4 regions of the Paenibacillus sp. FSL L8-0470 genome follow, and region 1 is predicted to be linked to each of the others. Evidence: riboswitches for the same ligand, from Rfam matches in the RefSeq annotation. Region 1 holds a riboswitch; each other region holds the start of a gene.
The links. Region 1 has a riboswitch for cyclic di-GMP ahead of NST99_RS14600 (hypothetical protein). Riboswitches for the same ligand answer to the same signal wherever they lie in the genome.
Positions count from the first base shown of each region.

Region 2: it holds a riboswitch for cyclic di-GMP, as region 1 does, so the genes downstream of both, NST99_RS02345 (collagen-binding domain-containing protein) here and NST99_RS14600 (hypothetical protein) in region 1, are expected to answer to the same signal.
Region 3: it holds a riboswitch for cyclic di-GMP, as region 1 does, so the genes downstream of both, NST99_RS01895 (anti-repressor SinI family protein) here and NST99_RS14600 (hypothetical protein) in region 1, are expected to answer to the same signal.
Region 4: it holds a riboswitch for cyclic di-GMP, as region 1 does, so the genes downstream of both, NST99_RS31835 (FapA family protein) here and NST99_RS14600 (hypothetical protein) in region 1, are expected to answer to the same signal.

Region 1 is NZ_JBBOZM010000001.1:3,229,683-3,235,109, reverse strand. It holds gene NST99_RS14615 (alpha/beta fold hydrolase) at 1-201, shown strand, start outside; gene NST99_RS14610 (ketoacyl-ACP synthase III) at 499-1,497, opposite strand; gene NST99_RS14605 (hypothetical protein) at 1,542-1,901, opposite strand; gene NST99_RS14600 (hypothetical protein) at 2,037-3,092, opposite strand; cyclic di-GMP riboswitch class I at 3,143-3,234, opposite strand; gene NST99_RS14595 (nucleotidyltransferase domain-containing protein) at 3,361-4,131, opposite strand; gene NST99_RS14590 (RNA polymerase sigma factor) at 4,252-4,833, shown strand; gene NST99_RS14585 (DUF4179 domain-containing protein) at 4,802-5,427, shown strand, end outside.
Region 2 is NZ_JBBOZM010000001.1:506,128-511,554, forward strand. It holds gene NST99_RS02330 (phosphatidylinositol kinase) at 1-74, opposite strand, end outside; gene NST99_RS02335 (ASCH domain-containing protein) at 1,020-1,439, shown strand; gene NST99_RS02340 (hypothetical protein) at 1,771-2,184, opposite strand; cyclic di-GMP riboswitch class I at 2,808-2,897, shown strand; gene NST99_RS02345 (collagen-binding domain-containing protein) at 2,981-5,242, shown strand.
Region 3 is NZ_JBBOZM010000001.1:403,133-408,559, forward strand. It holds gene NST99_RS01890 (2-oxoglutarate dehydrogenase E1 component) at 1-2,828, opposite strand, end outside; cyclic di-GMP riboswitch class I at 3,313-3,397, shown strand; gene NST99_RS01895 (anti-repressor SinI family protein) at 3,425-3,577, shown strand; gene NST99_RS01900 (helix-turn-helix domain-containing protein) at 3,677-4,009, opposite strand; gene NST99_RS01905 (hypothetical protein) at 4,432-5,427, shown strand, end outside.
Region 4 is NZ_JBBOZM010000001.1:6,983,081-6,988,507, forward strand. It holds gene NST99_RS31815 (ABC transporter permease) at 1-296, opposite strand, end outside; gene NST99_RS31820 (ABC transporter permease) at 286-1,098, opposite strand; gene NST99_RS31825 (ABC transporter ATP-binding protein) at 1,088-2,194, opposite strand; gene NST99_RS31830 (FUSC family protein) at 2,507-3,610, shown strand; cyclic di-GMP riboswitch class I at 3,880-3,972, shown strand; gene NST99_RS31835 (FapA family protein) at 4,078-5,427, shown strand, end outside.

The sequences.
Region 1 (5,427 bases):
GAAATCAGTCATCCAACACTTGTTATGGAAGCCGGGCTGGATTTACCCTTCAATAAGCAGATCTGCAGTTACGTACATAAGAATATTCCAGCTTCAGAACTCGTCCAGCTGCGTCAATGCGGCCATTATCCGCATCTTGAGCAGCCTGCTGAATTTATAGAGTTGATTCTTGAATTCTTAAATAAAGACCATATAAGTTGAACTTTAGACTTACCGAGCCGGCATAGAACGCAACTGCGGTGAATGTTTGGACTTCCGGCCGCTGTTGTCTTCAGATTTCTTGATTTTAACCGCTATTGGCGGTAGAAATCCGAAGACAAAGGCGGACACTACCGTTCCTCCAGTTCCAAAATCCCCCTCCGCTGCTTTTGCCTCTAGGTAGTTCTTTAGTTCAACTTATATAGATGGCTCGCCCCGGCGAAAACACACAAAAAAGCCTGCGGCAAAGCGCAGGCTTTCGTTGTTTTTCTATCGCGTTCCATTACTGTAATAGTGATGTTAGAGTCTCCACAAGGTAGCACAACTCGTAATACCCGCGCCTACCGACCACATAAAGAACAAGTCGCCGGGGACCAGCGTACCGTCCTTAATCGCATGGTGAAGGGTGATAAATGGACTGCTTGTGCCTGTGTAGCCATAAATATCCCCAATGTAAGGGAATTTAACGAGCTCCTCGTCCAGCTTGCCCGCGATATCTTTAATGACGCTCAAGTTTAACTGACTAAGGATATAGTGCTTCACATCACTTTTAGTATAGCCATGTTCCTGAAGCAGCTGCTCAATATTGGATACCGCTGTCGGGAAAGCCACATTGACATTGTACTCCGGATGAAGATAGATTTTTTTCTCTTCAAGCGACAGATGTTCTCCGTACATTTGTGTCATGCCTCCGGCAGGGAACTGCATATCCTCCGCCTTCTGCGTATTGGTGTAGTACGCCGAATCTATCAGGCCGGAGTCCGTATCCTCCACTCTCTCCAGCAGAACCGCACAGGCTGCATCTCCGCACAGGCCCTTGGACGCCAGGTCACCTTCTTTGTAGAAACGGGCAATCTGCTCCGACCCTACAATGAGTGCGTATCTAACTCTGGGAGTGGATATCATGGATCGGGCTGCTTGGTCAGCAGCGACAACCATACCTACACAGTTGGCATTGCTGTCATAGATAATGCAGGAATCTTTACCCTCCAGCGCCTGATGCACAAATGCAGCATCTGTCGGAGCGCTGAAATCATGTGTTCCTGAGGAGAATACGATCATATCCAAATCGCTTCCGCTGAGCCCGCAGCTCTTCAATAGCCTTTTGGATGCTTCAATAGCCATATAAAGCGTGCTCTCTTCATAGTCCGCCGCGTAATAACGATTCTTACGGCCAAAGAACTCCCAAATGCCGATAAGCTTGTCCGCTGAAGATCCGGCCTGCAGAGCCAATTCCTCATTGCTGATCTTATAGGCAGGATGGTACACTTCGGTGCTTATTATTTTGACATTAGCCATGGTCGACCACCCTCTGCTTAGATTTAGGATATACGATTTAGGATTTAGGATTTAACGATTGCCCATGCCTCTTCCACCGTGTCCACAAAATGTCCTTTAAATCCGGCGCTTGGAGCTACTCTCTGTAATTGAGATTTGGCTACCACTTTCTTCGGATTCACCAGAACCGCATGTTTAAATCCGTTATACAGCACATAGCAGCGTTCCAGAACCGGCAATATCTCCGGCTTGAAGGGCGCCATATCATTGCAGTCAATAATCAGAGACATCTCGTGAATCGGCAAGGTCGGCATGGACGCCTCGAATATTTCCACTTCTTTTACCGTTTCAGCCAATTCGGCAAATCCATGCAAGCTGATGAAGATGGTGTTGAATTCCGGGTACATTTTAGTTTCTGCGATCATTTTTTAACGCACTCCTCTAGTTGTTTTTTTAATTTGTGATTGCGGGATTCATTGGAAATAGGTTGATACCCAAGATTTACCGCTTTACTGCTATCATCAAATTGCACTTTTTTTTGATAGTTTCTAAAAATTTATTTATGGTGTTCTGACTATTGTACGAAGCACAATATAGTCATTCGCGTCGCGTGAGATCAAAGTGTCTTTATTAAAATACACAAAATTGTCCGCACTGCGGTTTCGTTCCCCAAGCAAAAAGAGTTCCCCGTTTCGGAGGTTCACTCCGCGGGCTACCAGTTTATTGTTCATCATTTCCGAGAACACCGCATAATTGTCACCCACGATTAATAGATCATTCCGGTCGCCAATTACCCATTCACGTTTAAGCAATACTTTTACCGGGGCTCCGGCTTTACTGCGGTCCATCGTCATATAAATGAAGTAATTTTTGGTCTTGCCGGCAGTATCCACTTCTTTGGAGTCAATCATCCAGACAATATCTTTACCATTCGAAGCTACGAGGTTGAAGGATTCATTTTCTTTCAGCTTATAAATCTCAGTTGTTTTTGAACTTGGCAGATCATACAGATACAACGTGCCGGTGTCCCATTTGCTATAGATGAACTTGTCATCTACAAACTGGTAGACCTGATCAAAACCGAGATCATTAATGGTCTGGGTTTCCAGCGTCGTTTTGTTAGTGAAGTAAAAATATGAGCTACTGCTGTGTGCATAATATTTATCACCCACACCGAGTAATTCCGGATTATTCACTTCCAGCGGAAGCTCGCTTGTTTTTTTGGTTTTCAAATTGTACTGTACCAGCTTCTTCGGGTAGATATTAATTTGCTTAGTCACTTCAATTGTGGACTCATAATAATAAACACTGTCTCCCAGGAGCTGCAAGTTCGTTTTGAACGTGTTAGTTGAAGTGACCTTCTCCGTCGTCTTCTTCTTCCAGTTATGTAAGTACAGCTGATAAGCCCCTTTGCTATCCTTCTCCAGTGAAGCGATCGTGTCACCTGTGAACTTGTAGTTGTAGTCAAGCGGCATGTTATATGCAGTTTTGACATCCGTAAAAGTGTACTTCGCAGCTGCGTGGACCGGAGTGGCAATCAGGGGGCCTGCAGCCAAGACCGCAGCCAGAATAAACGTTAAGCCTGGCCTCAATTTGTGGCGAATCTTCAAAAACATGTTTTTTTATTCTCCTTTTGTTGTATTTAGACAACAAAAAACCAAACTACATGAGCGTCCCCGCTGTCATGCCGCTTTCGTGAGCGGTTTAGACCGGTGGCTTTGCGTCTTCCGCCTTTCGGCGGAGTTGCCTTTGTTCATCAGCTGGCGCTTCCGAATCACAAACATATTTTGGTATTTATTATCTATCTAAATTTATAATTCGACAATAGCAGTCATTATCCTCCTTTTTTCTCACATTCAAATATTGTTCGCTGTATCTGTTTGGCTACGATAGTGCATAGATCCGTTTGACCATAAAATCGAAAAAACGTTGATTCCAGTTCTCTGACAGCCGTTCTGTCAAGTCTGCAATTAACGCTGCAGCGAGGTCCACCAGCTTCTTCACACCTGAAGGTAATGCGTCCGGTCCAAGACCATTTAACGCTCCTGTTAACTCATCCAGTTGCTGTGGACTGAGTTTGTGATGCAGTCTCTTAATACCTAGCTGCGCTGTAGAAGGATCTACTACATGCCGCAGAACCGCCATTAGATCTGCCGCCAGATGACTGCCGAGCCGATGTGCCCAGAGCAAATCGCCGCGAAGATACGCGGTTTCAAATTCCAGAAGGCTGAAAGTGAAACCGGAAAGGATCCTCGTAATCTCCGCATCCGACATGGGGAAGCTCTCTGCTGCCTTGTAGTTGGCAAGATATCCCTCGGGATCATACAGGACAAGGATTTGCTCAGTTTGTTTCAGACTCTCCTCAGTCACTGTATAAAGATCGAAATGCAGACCGTCTTCAAATACGCCAACAATTTGCGGGCCTACGAAGTTAGCTTCCGACCACAATATCAGCGGTTTATAGCTCTCCATATGGGATATTCTGCGCGCTAAAAAATCTGTCAAGCCCTCGCTGTGGACCAAACAGTACAAATCAACATCCGAGTAAGCATCCTGCTCTCCTCTGGCATGTGCGCCTTTCAGAAATACCGCCCTGACTGCCGGATCACCCTTTACGGCCAGGCCTACCTGACGGATTGCTTCGTCTTGTTTCATTCTCTCTTCCCCCTGCAATGTGTAGTATGATCTGAACATAATCTTTCTTTTTTATTAAAAGTGAGAAATATTGTGGCGCTGGTGCGTCTTATATACAAATAAATCAATTGGAGGCACTGGATGAAGGCACAGGAAAACGACGAACAAATCATTGCCGAAGTGCTGCAGGGCAACCGGGAGGCCTTTGCGGTACTTGTAGACAAATACAAGTCAAGCTTGTATGGTCTGCTGCTCGGTATGGGCGCCAGTCACCAGGATGCACAGGATTTGGCCCAGGAAACATTTATTAAGGCATACCAGAAACTCCGCGGGCATCATAGCCAATCAAGCTTTGCGGCTTGGCTGTACGCCATTGCGATCAACCACTTCAGGTCACTGAAAAGGCGGAAATCCCCAGGCCTAACAAGCAGTAACTTACTGGAGGAGAAGGATCGCGGGCCAACCCCTGAAGAGCAGTATATGCGTAAGGAAGACGAGCTTGAAATGCACCGGAAATTGTCCAAGCTTCCAGAACGATACCGGATTGTACTGCTGCTTCGCTATACCAATGAATTATCCTATGAGGAAATCTCAGCGATAACGGGAATGCCTATGCATCAGGTCAAAAATTGTCTCCACCGCGCCCGTCAAAAGCTGAAGAAACAATGGTCGAAATCCAGGGAGGGTTCCAATGAAAAAATGGGCTTACACCAATCACAATGACTTGTCCGGCACTGATAACGATCTATTGACGGATTCACAATTGTATACAAGCTCTAATCTAGCTGATGATTTCACAGAGCGCGTTATGGAACAAGTTCGCAATACAGAGATACTGCCTGCCTCCGGGCAACAATTATCCGAGATATCCGGAATGCAAACGGGCCGCACCCTAAAAAGAGGTTTAAAGTGGGGCAGCACTGTTGCTGCAGTGATAGGAATTGCTTCATTACTGTTCTTTATAGGCAAATCAGGTACAGTGTCAGAGACGCTGTCCAACCCTCCACAGAAGCCGTTCCTCCTTGCCAACCAGTGGGCAGAGCTTGGTCTTCTGGACGCCAAAATACTCGGAGTGGTGCAGCAGCCTGGCATAGAGAAAACCGATAAAGGCTATACCTTTGTCCTGCAGGACGTAGTGGCTGATCCTACCCGTTTGGTGCTTAACATTAGCATTACGGATAAAACCGGACATGCTGCCAACGACGCAATGTCCAAATTTAATACCAGCCAATTGGAAATCCATGATGAACAAGGACACAACATCGGAGAACTGAAAGAGATCATGCCCTTGGCCAGTGACATTTATGGAAACTCTGG
Region 2 (5,427 bases), 2.7 Mb from region 1:
CCATCCGTAGTAGTTACACCAACGTACTTATTCATGCAACTCCAAGCGACCTGTTGATAATTATTTGCGTCCATAAAATAATACCTCCTCAGATAAATACATCCTGACAACAGTCTATGGACTATAACCTATATTGTTGACGGCGAATGCCCATTAATTATTATTTGATGTATTACATTCTTAAGGAGAGAATGCTCATTGATTTTCTTCTTTGAAATTAACGATAATGTCACTCAATTGTTTAGGGTAGAGTATCTATGCCTGTAACCAAAAATTTGGCCAAGGGACTAGATGGGTTTCCCGGAGTCTTAGCCGTCATTTGACCTTCCCAAACAAGGCTCATGTATCCATTCTTCAACTCGTAATAATAAACGCTATCGCTGTGCAGGAAATACCACTTAGAATAGTCATTTTCAGTGTAAATAAAACTAGTCATAGGGCCTTCCGGATGCACAGTGGAATAATAAAATTGAACCCGGGGCAAACCTAACCCAAAGACTGCGCAGTGCGAATAGGAACATAACTCACGTTCTTCCTGACGAAAGGAGAAGGTAACTCATCCTGTAACACCCCGTTTACATTTAGTTTTAGGGGTTAGCAGCATTCGCTGTACCGCCGATTGAAAAGTTACACATTACAGTAAAAAACAAAAATATTGTTTTCTTCAAGTTAATCCATCCTTTACTTTTTTTATTTAGACTTGCTGATTTGGAAAAAGTTGCAGCATGAAGCAAAGCCGGAGCCTTAACCTTGGAATAGCCATCCATCCATCTGGCATTTCTTCTACCGTTGAGAGAAACTTTACAAAACCTGATTGAACCTTATAATGAGTAGTGAAGCGCCGCAAAGATCATACAGAACCTAATTGAACCTTATAGATAGGTGTGGGTTACGCTCACAATGTTTAAGCCGGGGGGGGGATCCCTTCGCCATCATCTCAAAAAACTAAATGCGGCGCGGTTTTCCGGATTTCCGGTGGACTGCGTCTTTCCTTTGTTGCAGAGAGGGGGCAGGATGTTATGCGATGCCTGACGATACGGCAGCCTTGGGCGACGCTCATTGCGCTTGGTGAAAAATCATTCGAGACCCGTTCCTGGAGAACGGCTTACCGGGGTGAAATCGCCATTCATGCCGGTTTGAAGATTGATAAGGCAATATGCCTACAGGAGCCTTTCCAATCGGTGCTCGCCCGTCACGGTCTTACAGCGGACAATTTGCCTGCCGGAGCGATTATAGCGACAGGTTCGCTGATAAACTGTTATGAAGTTACAGCTGGTATGGCTGAAGAAGGCTGGCCCTACGGCAGCGAATATATCTTTGGAGATTATAGGGAGGGACGGTTTGCCTGGGAACTGACGGGGGTCACTCCTCTGGAGGGGAACATTCCGGCCAAGGGCCGACTGGGCTTCTGGGAGTATCCTGTTCCGGCGGTCCGGTGAAATACAAGTATGAAAGGGATACCGCCCGGGTATCTTTTTAAATATAGGGCTTTGTGTATCTTTATCTCTGCCGGAGCCAATCAGGTTGTTCAGGAAGGAGCGTATGCATAGGAAATGGGCAGTCTTCTTATTGCGTGGCTTTGCATGTTATGTTTATTTCTTACGTTTAAGGATAAGGTAAGCCGGAGAATTCTATATCCCGTGGCGCTGGTAGTTATTTTCGGCACATTGGGCTATTGGAAGGTTTTAATGTAATTTATAGCAGGTACTTTATTCAGGTCTTGCCGACTCCCATGGCGAGGCCTGTTTTTATTCTTCAACGCTCCAAAGTCTATAGGCTTGCTTGAGGACCGGGTTTGATTTTGTACTGTTCCTCATAACTGTAGTAGCCGGAGATATCGAGTCCCAGGTATTTGCGCATATGGATAGCGGCCTGTGCAGCGATGACGTCATCCAGTAGCAGCATCCGTTCATGATATCCCCGGCATATAAATTTGGCCTCGATGCCGACCTGGAGCCGCTGCTGTTCATAGACTTTAACTCCGCGTTTCCTCATTTCGGCGCGCACATCCCTCAGATCGGCAGTAGCCGCATTCGCAGCAGTACGGAGAACATCCATGTATGGGGCGGGGGTCCGCAGTTGTGTCGACATAATGGCTGAATCCCGTTCAAAGGCTGATAAAATCAGCGGAAGCAATATATAGGATTTGACCAGTGTATTATCGTTACTCTCCGCTCTATGCATAAATTCAATCACCTCTAATAAGAACGTATATTCGTATTTTAACCGATTATTCGAAAATTAATCAATGGAATTTCTAAACAACTGAAACAATGTGACATAATTCACAAAATAATTATAAGAATTATTTTATATTAAAATTGAAATAATAAATATTGAAAAATAAAGCTCATTAAAAAGGAGAATTGTGATGAATTATGAGGGAAGTCTCCGCCGCGGGTTGTTGTTCGGGTTGTTTTTAAGTGTTCCACTATGGATGTCCATGATCGGCTGGGTTCAGCTGTTATAAAATATACAAATCCTAAGTCCGGCCGTTGCCCGCTGACTTATGTAAATTGACAATGACTAAAAACTGCTGCCAAGAGCTGGCGACAGTTTTTTTGCTGTTTCGACATGAGTTGAAAAATGGTTCGAATATACTAATTTTTAATATTGAAAATTTGTTTTATGTGATCGGTGAATACAACGAAACCCTTATGTGTTGCGGAATTGAGGACTTTTTCAGAGAATCTAGCAAAAAAAATAAGGAATAGATTGACAAACGGAGGGGTGAAGAGATAGACTGATTCTAGTCCGAAAGTAACAAAAGTCATAGACTACATAGAAAACAACTGTTACCAACTTCTCATGTATAATCGCAAACCGTTCGAAAGAGCGGGACGCAAAGTCAGGAATCTACAGCACTCTAAAGGTGCCACGATCGTCCGGCCGCCATGAAGCTAACCCTTCTTGGCGGTCTTTTTGTTGTTACGGGCTAATCTGTGCATTCATAGAATAGTTACATAGGAGGTACATATCATTGTTGAGGAAAAAATCATTAGCCTTGATTCTGACGGGGGTTTTAACCGTCGGCAATATGCTTCATCCGGGGATCAATGCAGAAGCGGCGGCAAGTATGCCGTACACCCCAACACCGGTGCTGGGAGTCGCCGGGAATTTCAACGCCTTTATCTTTGGAGATTTTGCACAAAGCAATGACCAGATCCACGGACGGCTCGCTGCTGCAGGGAACATTACTCTTCAGGGATATGGCGTATCCAAGGATGCTGTGGGCGGAGATGTGCTTATCGCCGGCAAAGACATCGACTTTTCAAATGGAACAGTTTATGGCACCTCTGTGTATGGAGGCAGTATGAAAAGTTCAGGAGCCGATCTTAAAGGAGGTAAGCGGCAGGATCATCCGATCGATTTTCAAGCTGAGGAGCAATTTTTGATTCAGCGTTCGAGTGAACTCGCTGCTCTGAAACAAACGCAGCCCTTTGTCAGAGATGGAGGGAAAATGACGATTAACGCTCCGGATTCCTTTAATGTCATTCATTTGACTGCTGCGGATTTGGCGGTTACCAACGGTCTCCAGTTCAATATTGCAGGAAACGCCACGGTAATTATCAATGTAAGCGGGAATAAGGTCGTCATTCCGGATTTTCAAATGTGGAACGGAAAATCTCATAATGTGTTGTTCAACTTCTACGAAGCTTCTTCTGTAGCTAATGGCAACACGACCATTGAAGGCTCCATGTTAGCGCCTCATGCCTTTGTGGCGTTCAGCCGTGCTGAGCTGCATGGTACTCTTATTGCAAAAGGATTCAGCGGTTATATTCAGATGCATCATCATACCTTTGAGGGAACGGTGCCGCCAGTCGGGCCGACACCGACACCAACGGCGACACCGACGGCGACGCCAACACCGACACCGACACCAACGGCGACACCGACGGCGACACCGACGGCGACGCCAACACCGACACCGACACCAACGGCGACACCGACGGCGACGCCAACACCGACACCGACACCGACGGCGACGCCAACGCCGGTACCAACGCCAACACCAACACCAACGGCGACACCGACACCAACGGCGACGCCAACACCGACGGCGACGCCGACACCAACGGCGACGCCAACACCGACGGCGACGCCAACACCGACACCAACGGCGACACCGACGCCAACGCCGACAGCAACACCGGTGCCGACACCAACGCCAACGCCGACACAGACGGCGACGCCAACGCCGGTACCAACGCCAACGCCGGTACCAACACCGACACCAACGGCGACACCGACGCCAACGCCGACAGCAACACCGGTGCCGACACCAACGCCAACGCCGGTACCAACGCCAACACCAACACCAACGGCGACACCGACACCAACGGCGACGCCAACACCGACGGCGATACCAACGCCGACACCGGTGCCAACACCGGTGCCAACACCAACACCAGCGCCGATATCGACGACGACGCCAACACCGGTGCCGACACCAACGCCAACACCGGTGCCAACACCAACACCAGCGCCGATACCGACGACGACGCCAACACCGACGCCGATACCGACGGCGACGCCAACGCCAACGCCGGTACCGACACCGACACCAACACCGACACCAACGGCAGACCCAACGCCAGCGCCGACAAGTGTAACGCCAACGGTAGACCCAACGCCAGCGCCGACAAGCGTAGCACCAACGGTAGACCCAACGCCAGCGCCGACAAGCGTAGCGCCAACGGTAGACCCAACGCCAGCGCCGACGAGTGTAGTACCAACGGTAGACCCGACGCCAGCGCCGACAAGCGTAGCGCCAACGGTAGACCCAACGCCAGCGCCGACAAGCGTAGCGCCAACGGTAGACCCAACGCCAGCGCCGACAAGCGTAGCGCCAACGGTAGACCCAACGCCAGCGCCGACGAGTGTAGCACCAACGGTAGACCCGACGCTAACGCCATCTCCGACACCAACGGTGATTGGTACGAATGACGATCAGGAGATTACGATTGATGAGGATCCGCTGCCTTTGGGCCCTGTGACCACACCTTCGTCTGTGCAGCCAACGCCGGAGACTACTCCAGTGACTGTCCCAGTACCTGCTTCGGTACCGGATGAAGAAGTTATTCTTGATGAAGAAATACCGCTGGGTCCTGTGGATCCAGCCGAGAGTCTGCCGCAGACGGGTGAAGCCAGCCCGGCACCTTATTATATTACCGGTCTCGCTATTGCCGGAGTAGGTCTGCTGCTGAGCAGAACGGCAAGAACCAGCAGACGAAAACGCTGAGGCTTTCATTGAATCACACTAAGGCCAATAGCAGTCTATAAGCTATGTTCTTAACATAATTCAGGCCGCTTTCGGGAAATCCCCGGAAGCGGCCTTTTTATACGGTGTTTACTACGTTTTAAGGGTTATTATACAACAATCGTTTAGATTTCAATCATCTGTTATACGTACATTTCTCGCAGGCA
Region 3 (5,427 bases), 2.8 Mb from region 1:
TTCAGGGCTTCCGTAACTATACGCCGCTGCTCAAAGCTATGCACATCCGCGTAACCGCTGGCCGGGCTGGAACGTTCCGGACGGCCGATATACTTCACTTTGACATTCTGCGGGGCGATGGCGCGCAGCCGTGGTTCGGCATAACTCCAGCCGCCCATATTCTTAGGTTCTTCTTGTACCCAGATGATTTCCTGCAGGGAGCGGAAGGTGCTCAGATGAGCGGCCAGTTCCCGTTCCGGGAACGGGTAGAGCTGCTCCAGCCGCAGAATGTGCAGCCAGGACCAATCCTGCCCCTTGGCTGAATCCAGCTCAGTCTGCAGGTCGATAGCGACCTTACCACTGCAGACAACCAGTCGTCTAACCTCGCCGGGCTTGCTGCCCAGAAGCGGCTCCGGCAGGACCGGCTGGAAGCTTCCCGAAGCCAGTTCGGCTCCCGGGGAAGTGCTGCGTGTGTTGCGGATCAGGCTTTTCGGAGCCATGACCACCAGCGGGCGGGCATCCGATCTGCCGCAAAGGGCAGCCTGGCGGCGGAGCAGATGGAAATACTGAGACGCACAGGTCAGATTGGCTACGGTCCAGTTCTCTTCAGCCGACAGCTGCAAGAACCGTTCCAGCCTTCCGCTGGAATGCTCTGGCCCCTGGCCTTCGTAGCCGTGCGGCAGCAGAATCGCCAGGTTGCTGCGTTGGGTCCATTTGGCGCGTCCGGCAGCAATGAACTGGTCGATAATGACCTGTCCGGCGTTGGCGAAATCACCATACTGTGCTTCCCAGATGACAAAGGTTTCCGGGGCAAACACGTTATAGCCGTATTCATACCCGAGCACCGACGCTTCCGACAGCGGACTGTTGTACACCCCGAAGGAGGCGCTGGAGTCCTTAAGCTGATGCAGCGGAGAGAAAAGTGCCCCTGTGTCACTGTCATGCAGCACCAGATGGCGGTGCGCGAAGGTACCGCGCTGGGAATCCTGGCCGCTGAGACGAATCGGTGTGCCATCCTTCAGAATCGTAGCGAAGGCGAGTGCTTCTGCGAGTGCCCAGTCCACGCGTTCTCCATCATTCAAAGCGTCTTTGCGGCGCTGTAGAATCCGCTCCAGCTTCGGATAGACCTGGAAGCCGTCCGGAACCGACAGCAGCTCCCGGTTAATTTCCTGCAGGTTGTCAAGCGGAACCGCTGTAGGGCGCTGCGGTGTAGGTGCGCTGTCCAGGGCAACTGAGGTTTTGGCGTCTGCGTTCTTATGCTTGCCTTCCTTCATCTTATCAAAGGCTTGCTGCAGTACGCCTTCGGCTTCGGCATTCATTGCCGTAACGTCTTCTACCGTGATGACGCGCTCCTCCTGTAACCGTTCCGCGTACACTTTGTATACAGTAGGATGATTGCGCACTTTACCATAAACAATCGGCTGTGTCGTTTCCGGATCATCCATTTCATTATGTCCGTGGCGGCGGTAGCCGATCAAGTCGATCACGAAATCCTTCTTGAACAGATTGCGGTAGGCGCTGGCCAAACGGACGGCTGCAATGCAAGCCTCCGGATCATCGGCATTGACATGCACAATCGGAATTTCATAGCCCTTAGCCAGGTCACTGGCATAGTGGGTAGAACGGGAATCCTCACTTTCCGTCGTGAATCCGATCCGGTTATTGACGATAATATGCACCGTACCGCCGTTCTGATAACCTTTAAGCTTGCCGATATTAAGGGTTTCGGCCACGATGCCTTCACCCGGGAAGGCAGCATCGCCATGCATCAGCACAGCCATGGCTTTATTGGTGTTTAGCTTAGGCAGACCCGGAGTGCTGCGGTCTTCCTGGGCCGCACGCGTGAAGCCCTCGACCACCGGATTGACGAATTCCAAGTGGCTGGGATTGTTGGCCAGAGTGATCCGTGTACGGACGGTTTCGCCTTCACGGACAGCGCGGTCAGCGCCGAGATGATATTTCACATCGCCGGTCCAGCCGTAGTTAATGCCCATGGAGCCTTCGGAAGGGAACAGCTCCTTGTTCGGCGAATGATGGAATTCCGAGAAAATAATATCATAAGGTTTGCCCAGGATATGAGCCAGGACGTTAAGCCGTCCGCGATGCGCCATACCCATCAGGATATGCTCGGCACCGTCATGAGCGGCAGCACGCACGATTTCATCCAGCATCGGCACCAAGGCGTCATTGCCTTCCAGGCTAAAGCGTTTCTGGCCGACAAAGGTTTTATGAAGGAAAGTTTCGAACTGCTCTACCTGAATCAGCCTTTTCAGCAATTCTTTGCGCTCTGTGTTGTTTAGAGGCGCGGGAGAGCTGGTAGATTCCGCCTGGCTGTTCAGCCAGCGCAGCTCCTGCTCGTCACGCACATGCCCGAATTCATAGGCAATGGTCTGCGTGTAGGCCTGGCGCATCCGGTGAACGGCATCCCAGGCCGTATGAACGTCATTCGGGGCATTCTCCCAGATCAGCGAGGCGGGCATAGCCATTAAATCCTCGCGGGTCAGATCATAGGTTTCGTACTCCAAATATTTCGCCATCGGATTGTTTCCCCGGTCCAGCGGGTCGATATTGGCGGCCATATGGCCATGTATGCGGATATTGGCGATCAGCTTGGATGCCCTTACGGCCTTTCTAAGCCACTCAGTATCTCCTGAAACCACAGGCAGCGGTGCCTGTTCAGCATCGGGAGCCAATGGAGGGGGGCCGGAACGGGTGAAAAGATCGCGGTAATTATGCTCTACTAAAGTTGGATCTTTTACAAATTGCTCATATTTCTCTTGGATGTAACCCAAATTGGGTCCGTAATACTTGCTCCACACAGTTTCGTTATAGGGATCTTTGGCTGCCATGAATACATCCTCCTAACGGATGAACTCCACGCGCGCCAAAATTTCGCCGGCGCCCTTGTGGAGCTTCGATGTTTGCGGTTTCATTCCTCATCTTATTGTGCAACTTTCAAGCCGGGTAATCAATTCATACTTTGGTTGAATCCGTTCGCAAAACGGTATGATTCAGTGCCTAATTCATACAGAACTATTATAAGTTTGGTTTCTTAACTATATGAAAATAATGCGGCGGTGTGATTGAAATGAATGAAATAAAAATGTTGTTTTCAGTTTTCATATATACATACATAGATAAAGAGGCTTGTTCTACAATTTTTTGGGATTATCGAGTAATTCGTACAAGCAGTTGGCAAAATAATCAATTATTTTCCGTTTCCATTTATACAATATTCCCATAAATCGACACACTTTTCGTGTAAGATATTGTATAATGTTATTGCGGATAACGGTTTCATGAATTTCTAGCCAGATCCTTTCATGTAAAGGATCCAGTAAAGGGTAAACCTGCCGAAAGACAGGGGCACAAAGTCTCGGGTCTAATGTAGAAATACTACGACGGCCGGACTGCCTGGGGACGCGTAATCTTAGGAGGAGATTTCTTGGATAAGTCCAACCAGGGGAACAACGGAGAACTGCAGACAGTTGATCTGGATTTAGAATGGGTCTATTTGCTGATGTCGGCTAAGCAGGCTGGCATCCAAGCGGATGAAATCCGCCAATTTTTTAATGAGAAGACTTTGCAGGCAATGTAGCGGTTGGTTGTTAATAGCTTTGTACATACAGAAAGGGCACAGCGGATCTCTCCGCTGTGCCCTTTCTGTATGACCGGCAGGAGAGGGAACCTGCATGAATCAGGAATCCTTCTGCTCCAGCCGCCATTTTTGATAGTCCAAGAACTCTTTGAATTCCCGCTTGCTTATACCCGAAGCCATAGCTTCCAGTACGAGCCGGGACCATTCTCCATCCAGAGGTGACTCTTGTACACCGGAAGGCTCTCCGTAAAGAAGCGCATGAATGGACACCTGAAGTGCGTCAGCGATTTTTTCAATAAATTGAATAGAGGGGTTGGATTGTATATTTCTTTCCACATTGCTTAAGTATGATTTCGCCACATCAGCCTTATCCGCAAGCTCCGAAAGAGACAAGCCTTTTTCCAGACGGAGATGGTGGATACGACTTCCCATATTATCTGGCACGATAAAAACGTCCCTCCGTACTTTTTGTTACAGTATATCAAATAACCGTAAGACGGACAAAGCACTATAGAATCAGTTCCGGTATGAATGATCCCCCTTTTATGTCGTTTCCACTCCACATCCCCATTATTTTTGTTTCCTCTGCGGTATCATTTAGATTTTTCATGCAAAAAACGTTCGTTAAAAAGTACGATAAACTGAGGAAAATGAAGCTTAAAGCAGGAAGTTAACTATAAATTGTTCTTTATTGAGAATATTGCAACAAAATGCGATTTTTGATTTGTAGGAGTAATGGCATATACTTACGTCATAGTTCTTTATAACGAACGAATAACGTTCGTCATAAAGGCTGGATGTTAATAGATTACCTTGTTTGCAGGAAATTGCAAGCAGCTAAAGGAGAGGCTCCTGTGAGGCTTTCACGTTCTTCCCGGAATAGAAACATCCGTCGGTATACGCTTCCCCAAATTGCAGGGATCGTAGTGATTTCGGCTTATGGCATCGGCCAAATTACAACGCCCACGTATGCATTGCTGACTGACGTCGCAGCAACCGAATCCTCCAATATCACCACAGCATTTGTGTTTCCAAGTACGGTCGATCACATTGCCAACCAAGCCAGCGAGGCGATGAAGCTTGCTGCCTGGCAGCGTGAAGCGGCGAGAGAGGCGTTAGCGGAGATAACGGACAAGAATACGGACTCGGAGACCGCAGAGGGACGTATTGGAGGTATTCAAGAGGCTGCTGCACAAACGCGTGAGGCTGCGGCCGGCGCGGCTGCCCTTTTAGCTGAGCTTCAAGGCTATCTAACACGCTCACAACTAGAGCTGGAGCAGCAAGTCAATGAAGTGAACCAGAGACTTTCTCCATATGAGGTCGATTTTAATCAATTAACAACCGCACAAAATAATGCTATCCCGGTATTCGAACAATTGCTCAGCCAAGCCAATCTGACGCTGCGCGAATTTCAGGAGATGGTTAGAAAGTTAAGCTCCATCAGAAGAGTGGACGCTTATGTGCAGGCAGCCTATCATCAGGCATCGACCGCGGCCGAACAGGCCAGGAGTTATGCGGACGAAACCTCGCTGATGCATACGGAGGCCGCTGACGTGATCCAAGGACTGAAAGAGGCTGAGAAGAAGGCGAAGCTCGAAGCGGAAGAAAAGGCGAAGCTCGAAGCTGGGAAAAAGGCGAAGCTTGAAGCCGAGGAAAAAGCGAAGCTCGAGGCTGAGAAGAAGGCGAAGCTTGAAGCCGAGGAGAAAGCAAAACTCGAGTCTGAGAAGAAGGCGAAGCTCGAAGCCGAGGAGAAAGCGAAACTCGAGGCTGAGGAGAAAGCGAAGCTCGAAGCCGAGGAGAAGGCAAAGCCTGATAAGGCTGCTGAGCCGGAAGCCCCTGTCCCGGACGCG
Region 4 (5,427 bases), 3.8 Mb from region 1:
AGTGTATTCTTGGCCCTCCGGCTGCGGATGCGCTGAATGGCCAGCGCCCCGATGATCGCAATCAGCGTAGCAATCGCCGAAGACAGCAGGGCAATCACCAAAGTGTTAATCATAATAATCATCAGCCGCGTATCCTGCACAACCTCACGGTAATAATCCAGCGTGAAGCCCTCGAAGCCATGCATCGTCCCGCCGCTGTTGAAGGAATAGTACATCAGGTAGAAGATCGGTGCGTACAGCACGGCAAAGACCAGCACCAGGTACAGATTTGAAATCCCATTCTTATTACTTCTCATGCCGCACCCCTTTCCGCGAGCTGCCCGACAGAATCATGAACAGCGCCATGATAACAATCAGGAAGACAGCAACTGTAGAGCCCATGCCCCAGTCCTGAGTGACCAGAAAATGCTGCTCAATGGCGGTGCCCAGCGTAATGACCCGGTTGCCGGCGATAAGGCGGGTAATCATAAACAGCGATAACGCCGGAATGAATACCGCCATGCAGCCGGAGCGCACCCCGGAGATGGTCAGCGGGAAAATGACCCGCCGGAACGTCGTCCACCCGGAGGCACCCAGATCACGGGCCGCATCTACAAGGGACAGGTTCAACTCGTCCAGAGCGCTGAAGATCGGCAGGATCATGAACGGGATAAAGATATATACCGAAACAAAGACAAAGCTGAAACCTGTAAAGAGGATTTGCTGCTCTCCGATGCCCAGCAGGTCGAAGACATTGTTGACCGGCCCGAAGGTCCCAAAGATACCAATAAAGGCATACGTCTTCAGCAGCAGATTAATCCATGTCGGCAGGATGATCAGCAGCAGCCACAGCTGCTTATGTTTCGTCCGGGTCAGCAGATACGCCGCCGGATAAGCCACCAGCAGCGAGAACAGCGTAATCAGGATCGCGTACCAGAAGGAGTTGAGCATCATTTTCATATATACCGGTGTAAAGAAGTTCACGTAGTTGTCCAGTGTAAGATGCCCGTCCAGATCAAACAGGGAGTAGTAGACAACCAGCAGCACCGGCGCTATGACGAACAGGGCGATCCATAAGTAATAAGGGATGAGGAAATACGACCGGCCCTTACTCTTCATGGCTCTCCACCTCGCCGTAAGCTTCCAGACGTCTGTCGAATTCTTCCTCCGTTTCCCCGAAACGCATAACATGAATCGCTTCCGGATCGAAATACAGCCCGATCTCGCTGCCGACCTCCGCCTTGCGCGTGGAATGGACCAGCCATTCGTGGCCGGACCCGTCGTAGCAGCTGATCTCGTAATGCACGCCGCGGAACAGCTGAGAATCCACGCGGACGCGCAGTTTGCCTTGTTCAACGGCAGCAATCTCCAGATCCTCCGGACGGATCACGATCTCCACCGCTTCATTCGGCTTCAGCCCCGCATCCACACATTCAAAGCGGTGGCCGTTAAATTCAACAATATAATCCTCAATCATCATACCGGGCACAATGTTCGACTCGCCGATGAAATCAGCCACGAAGCGGTTGATCGGCTCATCATAAATATCGTTAGGCGTTCCGCTCTGCTCAATACGTCCGCCGTTCATGACAAAAATCCAGTCGGACATGGCCAGCGCTTCCTCCTGGTCATGGGTAACGAAGATAAAGGTGATGCCCAGCCGCTGCTGCATTTCCCGCAGAATGTACTGCATTTCCGTGCGCAGCTTCAGATCAAGTGCCGAAAGAGGCTCATCGAGCAGCAGCACCTGCGGTTCATTGACGATGGCCCGGGCAATCGCTACACGCTGCCTCTGTCCGCCGGACATTTCATTAATGGCCCGCTGATCGTAGCCTACAAGGTTGACGAAGCGCAGCGCCTCCTGCACCTTTTGCGTGATGACCTCTTTCTTAAGCTTCTTGATCCGCAGTCCAAAGGCCACATTCTCAAATACGTTCAGGTGCGGAAACAAGGCATAGTCCTGAAATACCGTATTGACCTGCCGTTCGTTGGCGGGAATGTGGTTGATGATTTTGCCGTTCAAATAAATGGAACCTTCCGTTGGTTCAGCGAACCCGGCGATCAGACGCAGGATTGTCGTCTTTCCGCAGCCCGAGGGTCCCAGCAGTGTATAGAATTTGCCGCGTTCGATCTCGAAGCTGACTCCTTTTAACACGGCTTCTTCATCGTCGTATTGTTTGGTAACCTGGTCAAAAGAAATAATAGTGTCTTCCAGGGTAGTTATGGCTAACGACCTCCCTTACCTTATGTAGTACAACCTATTTTACCCGCTTCTCGCAGGGAACAATCTAAAGTGGCATGCTCAGCGCTGATAAGCGACAATTCCTCCCTTCCTTCGACACACTTCAATATATATAGCATATAGGATTAATGCAATATATGCGATAGCTTACAATGTTAAATGCAGCGCAGAAACTTAACAAGTTCGTAAAAACTATGCCCCGTTATTGTTGTTTTTGAGTGCTATAATGAAAATTGCTGAAAACCTAAAAATGTTCTCTTATTGATGTGAAAGAAGATGACTAACATGAACGAGGGGTTGCAGGACCGCCTTGAAAAATTCGGATTATCTCTATATATGATACGCGTTACGATTGCTGCTTCACTCTCCTGGCTTGCGGTTCACAGCTTGCATGGCGACAGTTATTTATACTTTGCACCGCTTGCCGCAATTCTTATCACCCAAGGAAGCGTCAAGGCTTCACTGGAAAAAGGGATTTACCGTCTGATGGGCGTTGTGCTCGGTGGAATTGTCAGCCTGCTCGTGGGCCATTTCTTCGACGTGGGGGCACTGTCTATTCTGCTGATGCTGTTGATCGGCATCGGTGTGGCCACCGCCTGCCGGATTAACATTCAAGCCGTTTCCCAGGTCGGTGTGACCTCCGTGCTGGCATTGACCTTTTATCAGGACCCTTATATCGTGTGGAGAGTCGCGGAGACCTTAATCGGCGTACTGATTGCCTTAATAATAAATATGATTATCGTCCCCCCCGGGGGGTTCGTCAAGGTGAAACGCCTGGCACTGGAAGGGACCCTGCTGCTGGCCGATGCCTTGACCGGACTCGCCGCAGAGAGCAGCAGTTCTAAGCAGGCTCCGGAGAGGCTGGTGCGTTCCGGACAACTGCTGGCGAAGAGCGACAAGCAGCAGAAAGAGCTGCACTATACGTTATCCCATTATCAATGCCGCAGCGGATTGCGGTCATTGACACAGGCAACCTCGCATCTGCAGAAGGTTCACCGCTACGTCAAGGAGATCGCTGAGGAGATTTCCCTCCTGCCTGCACATTATGCGGCAGCTGACTGGATGACAGAGGTCGTAACGGCAACCGCAGACTGCATCGCCCTGTATGGAACCAAAACTTTATCCGATGCCGAATGCACCCGTTCGCTCCCCGAAGCGCTGCGCCGCGCCCGGGATCTGCAGTTTGCCTGGTTCTCCGAGCTGCAGGGTCAATGCTCGCTGACAGCAGTCCGCGATCTCGGAGCCGTCTTCTCCCATCTGAACCGGGTGCTGGAGGAAATTGAACGGGCCGATTATGCAGCTACAGTTATACCGGCACCAGCCTCCGTCCGGTCCGGAAGCGCGCGCGCCGTACATCTTGTCAAAAGAGGGCTCTCCCACAAGCTATAAGCTTGGGAGCGTCCTTTTTTTGCAGAAACGACCCTGTCCTTTGAGATGAAGGCAGGGTCGTTTTTGCTTGTAATATCGCTTGGACTCAAAGCCGTCCCTTTTAAAGGGATACCAGAGAGATTTATTATTATTAAGTTGAAAAATTAATACTAAAGTACTAGAATTAAGCTTGTTTGTAGAATTATATTGGCAACCAACCCAGTATTGAACATTCCCTGTCGATTTGAGTCGATTAAATGACCTCATGCTGAATGTATATCATTGATCTATTTTTTTAAAGGCAAACTTCCCGAAAGGGCAGGACGCAAAGCGATGGGCCTAAGAATGTGAGACTATCCATTCATGGTCGCCAGGCTGCCAATTGAGATGTGACTTGGGTACCGGTAGGTGAAGACAATCTATCATAGTCCATGATGCTCTTTTCTGTACAGATACCATTGATTATACGAAGAAGCGAGGTTAGAGTAATGCCACAGCATATCATCGAGAAAAAATTCGGGCATGTATTTCATACCACAACGCCAATCGGTAACCCCGATCTTCTGGCTCTGCCCTCAGTGCAGGTTAAGCCGCTCCGTGAGGGAGATGAGGATAAGAACGGACGTATTATCGTACAGAACAACCAAATATTTATTACTCCTCCTCTGCCCGGCGGCAAACCCGCTGTCATTTCCTCCGTTCACCCTGTGGTGTTGAATATTAACCGGAAGACGGTGACAGATCCTACGGAGGTAACCCCCACGGACCGTATCACCTGGGAGATTTGCGAGAAGCCGCAGTATCAGATCACTGTATCCGAAGATAGACTGAAGGCCTACTTCACGCTCTACCGTGCAGAAAAGTACGCCTGGAAGCTCGCCAGCTCCCCGGCTGCAGCAGATGTCACGGTCCGGGCGGAACCAAATTGCGGCCTGCTGCTGTCCACCCTCACGGTGGACCAGATTATCGCCGGCTTCAAGAAAAGCTCCATTATGCGCGAGCTCAATATTCCGGCTCTTTATGCAGAGCTGAACAACCCTACCTATCTCCCGGTCTGCATCGCAGAGGGTAAAGCCCCTATTCCCGGCAAAAATGCCCGGCTGGAGCTGTTATTTGCCGAGGACAGGGAATATGAATTCATTCGGACTGCCGATCCTGCAGATTCCCTGAACCATCCAAGGGTTCCCTTTGTCCAGGAGGGAGAGGTCATTGCCCGTAAGCTGCCTGCAGAAGAGGGAGTGCCCGGCATCGACGTGTATGGCGGAATTATTCCCTCCCCGCCGCCGCAAGATATTCAGCTGGTCACTAAAGAATGTACAACCCTGCTGGCGGACGGCGGGATCGCCTCCCTCCGCCAGGGAAGGCCCCGCTTAACGGGATCTGGTCTGAACCGCAAGGTTTTTGATTTTCCCCAGACATATCTTGTTCCCGGGGACATGGACCCCGAAGCCGCCAAAATGATGTTCCCGGGTGATGTGGTCGCCACCAATGATATCGGAAACCAGACCATCCTTGAGGCTTTGGGAAATGTATACATATACGGCGACGTTACACATGCGACAATCACTGCTACCGGAAGCATTTTTGTCCAGGGCAAGGTTGTCAGCAGCCAATTGTACTCCGGTCATTATGGAGCGAGACATAACCGCCTCTGCATGTACTCCGCTCTCTTGATGGAGGAAATGACCAGTCTGAGAAAAGCGTCGCAGCAGTTGGCGAATACCGTCCAATCACGCCAGCAAACCGTAAAATACGGTCTGGTCGTTATGCTGCTGCTGGAAAGCAAATATGACCATCTCCCCGGCCTGATCAGTGATCTCCAGGAGGTTATTGCCGGG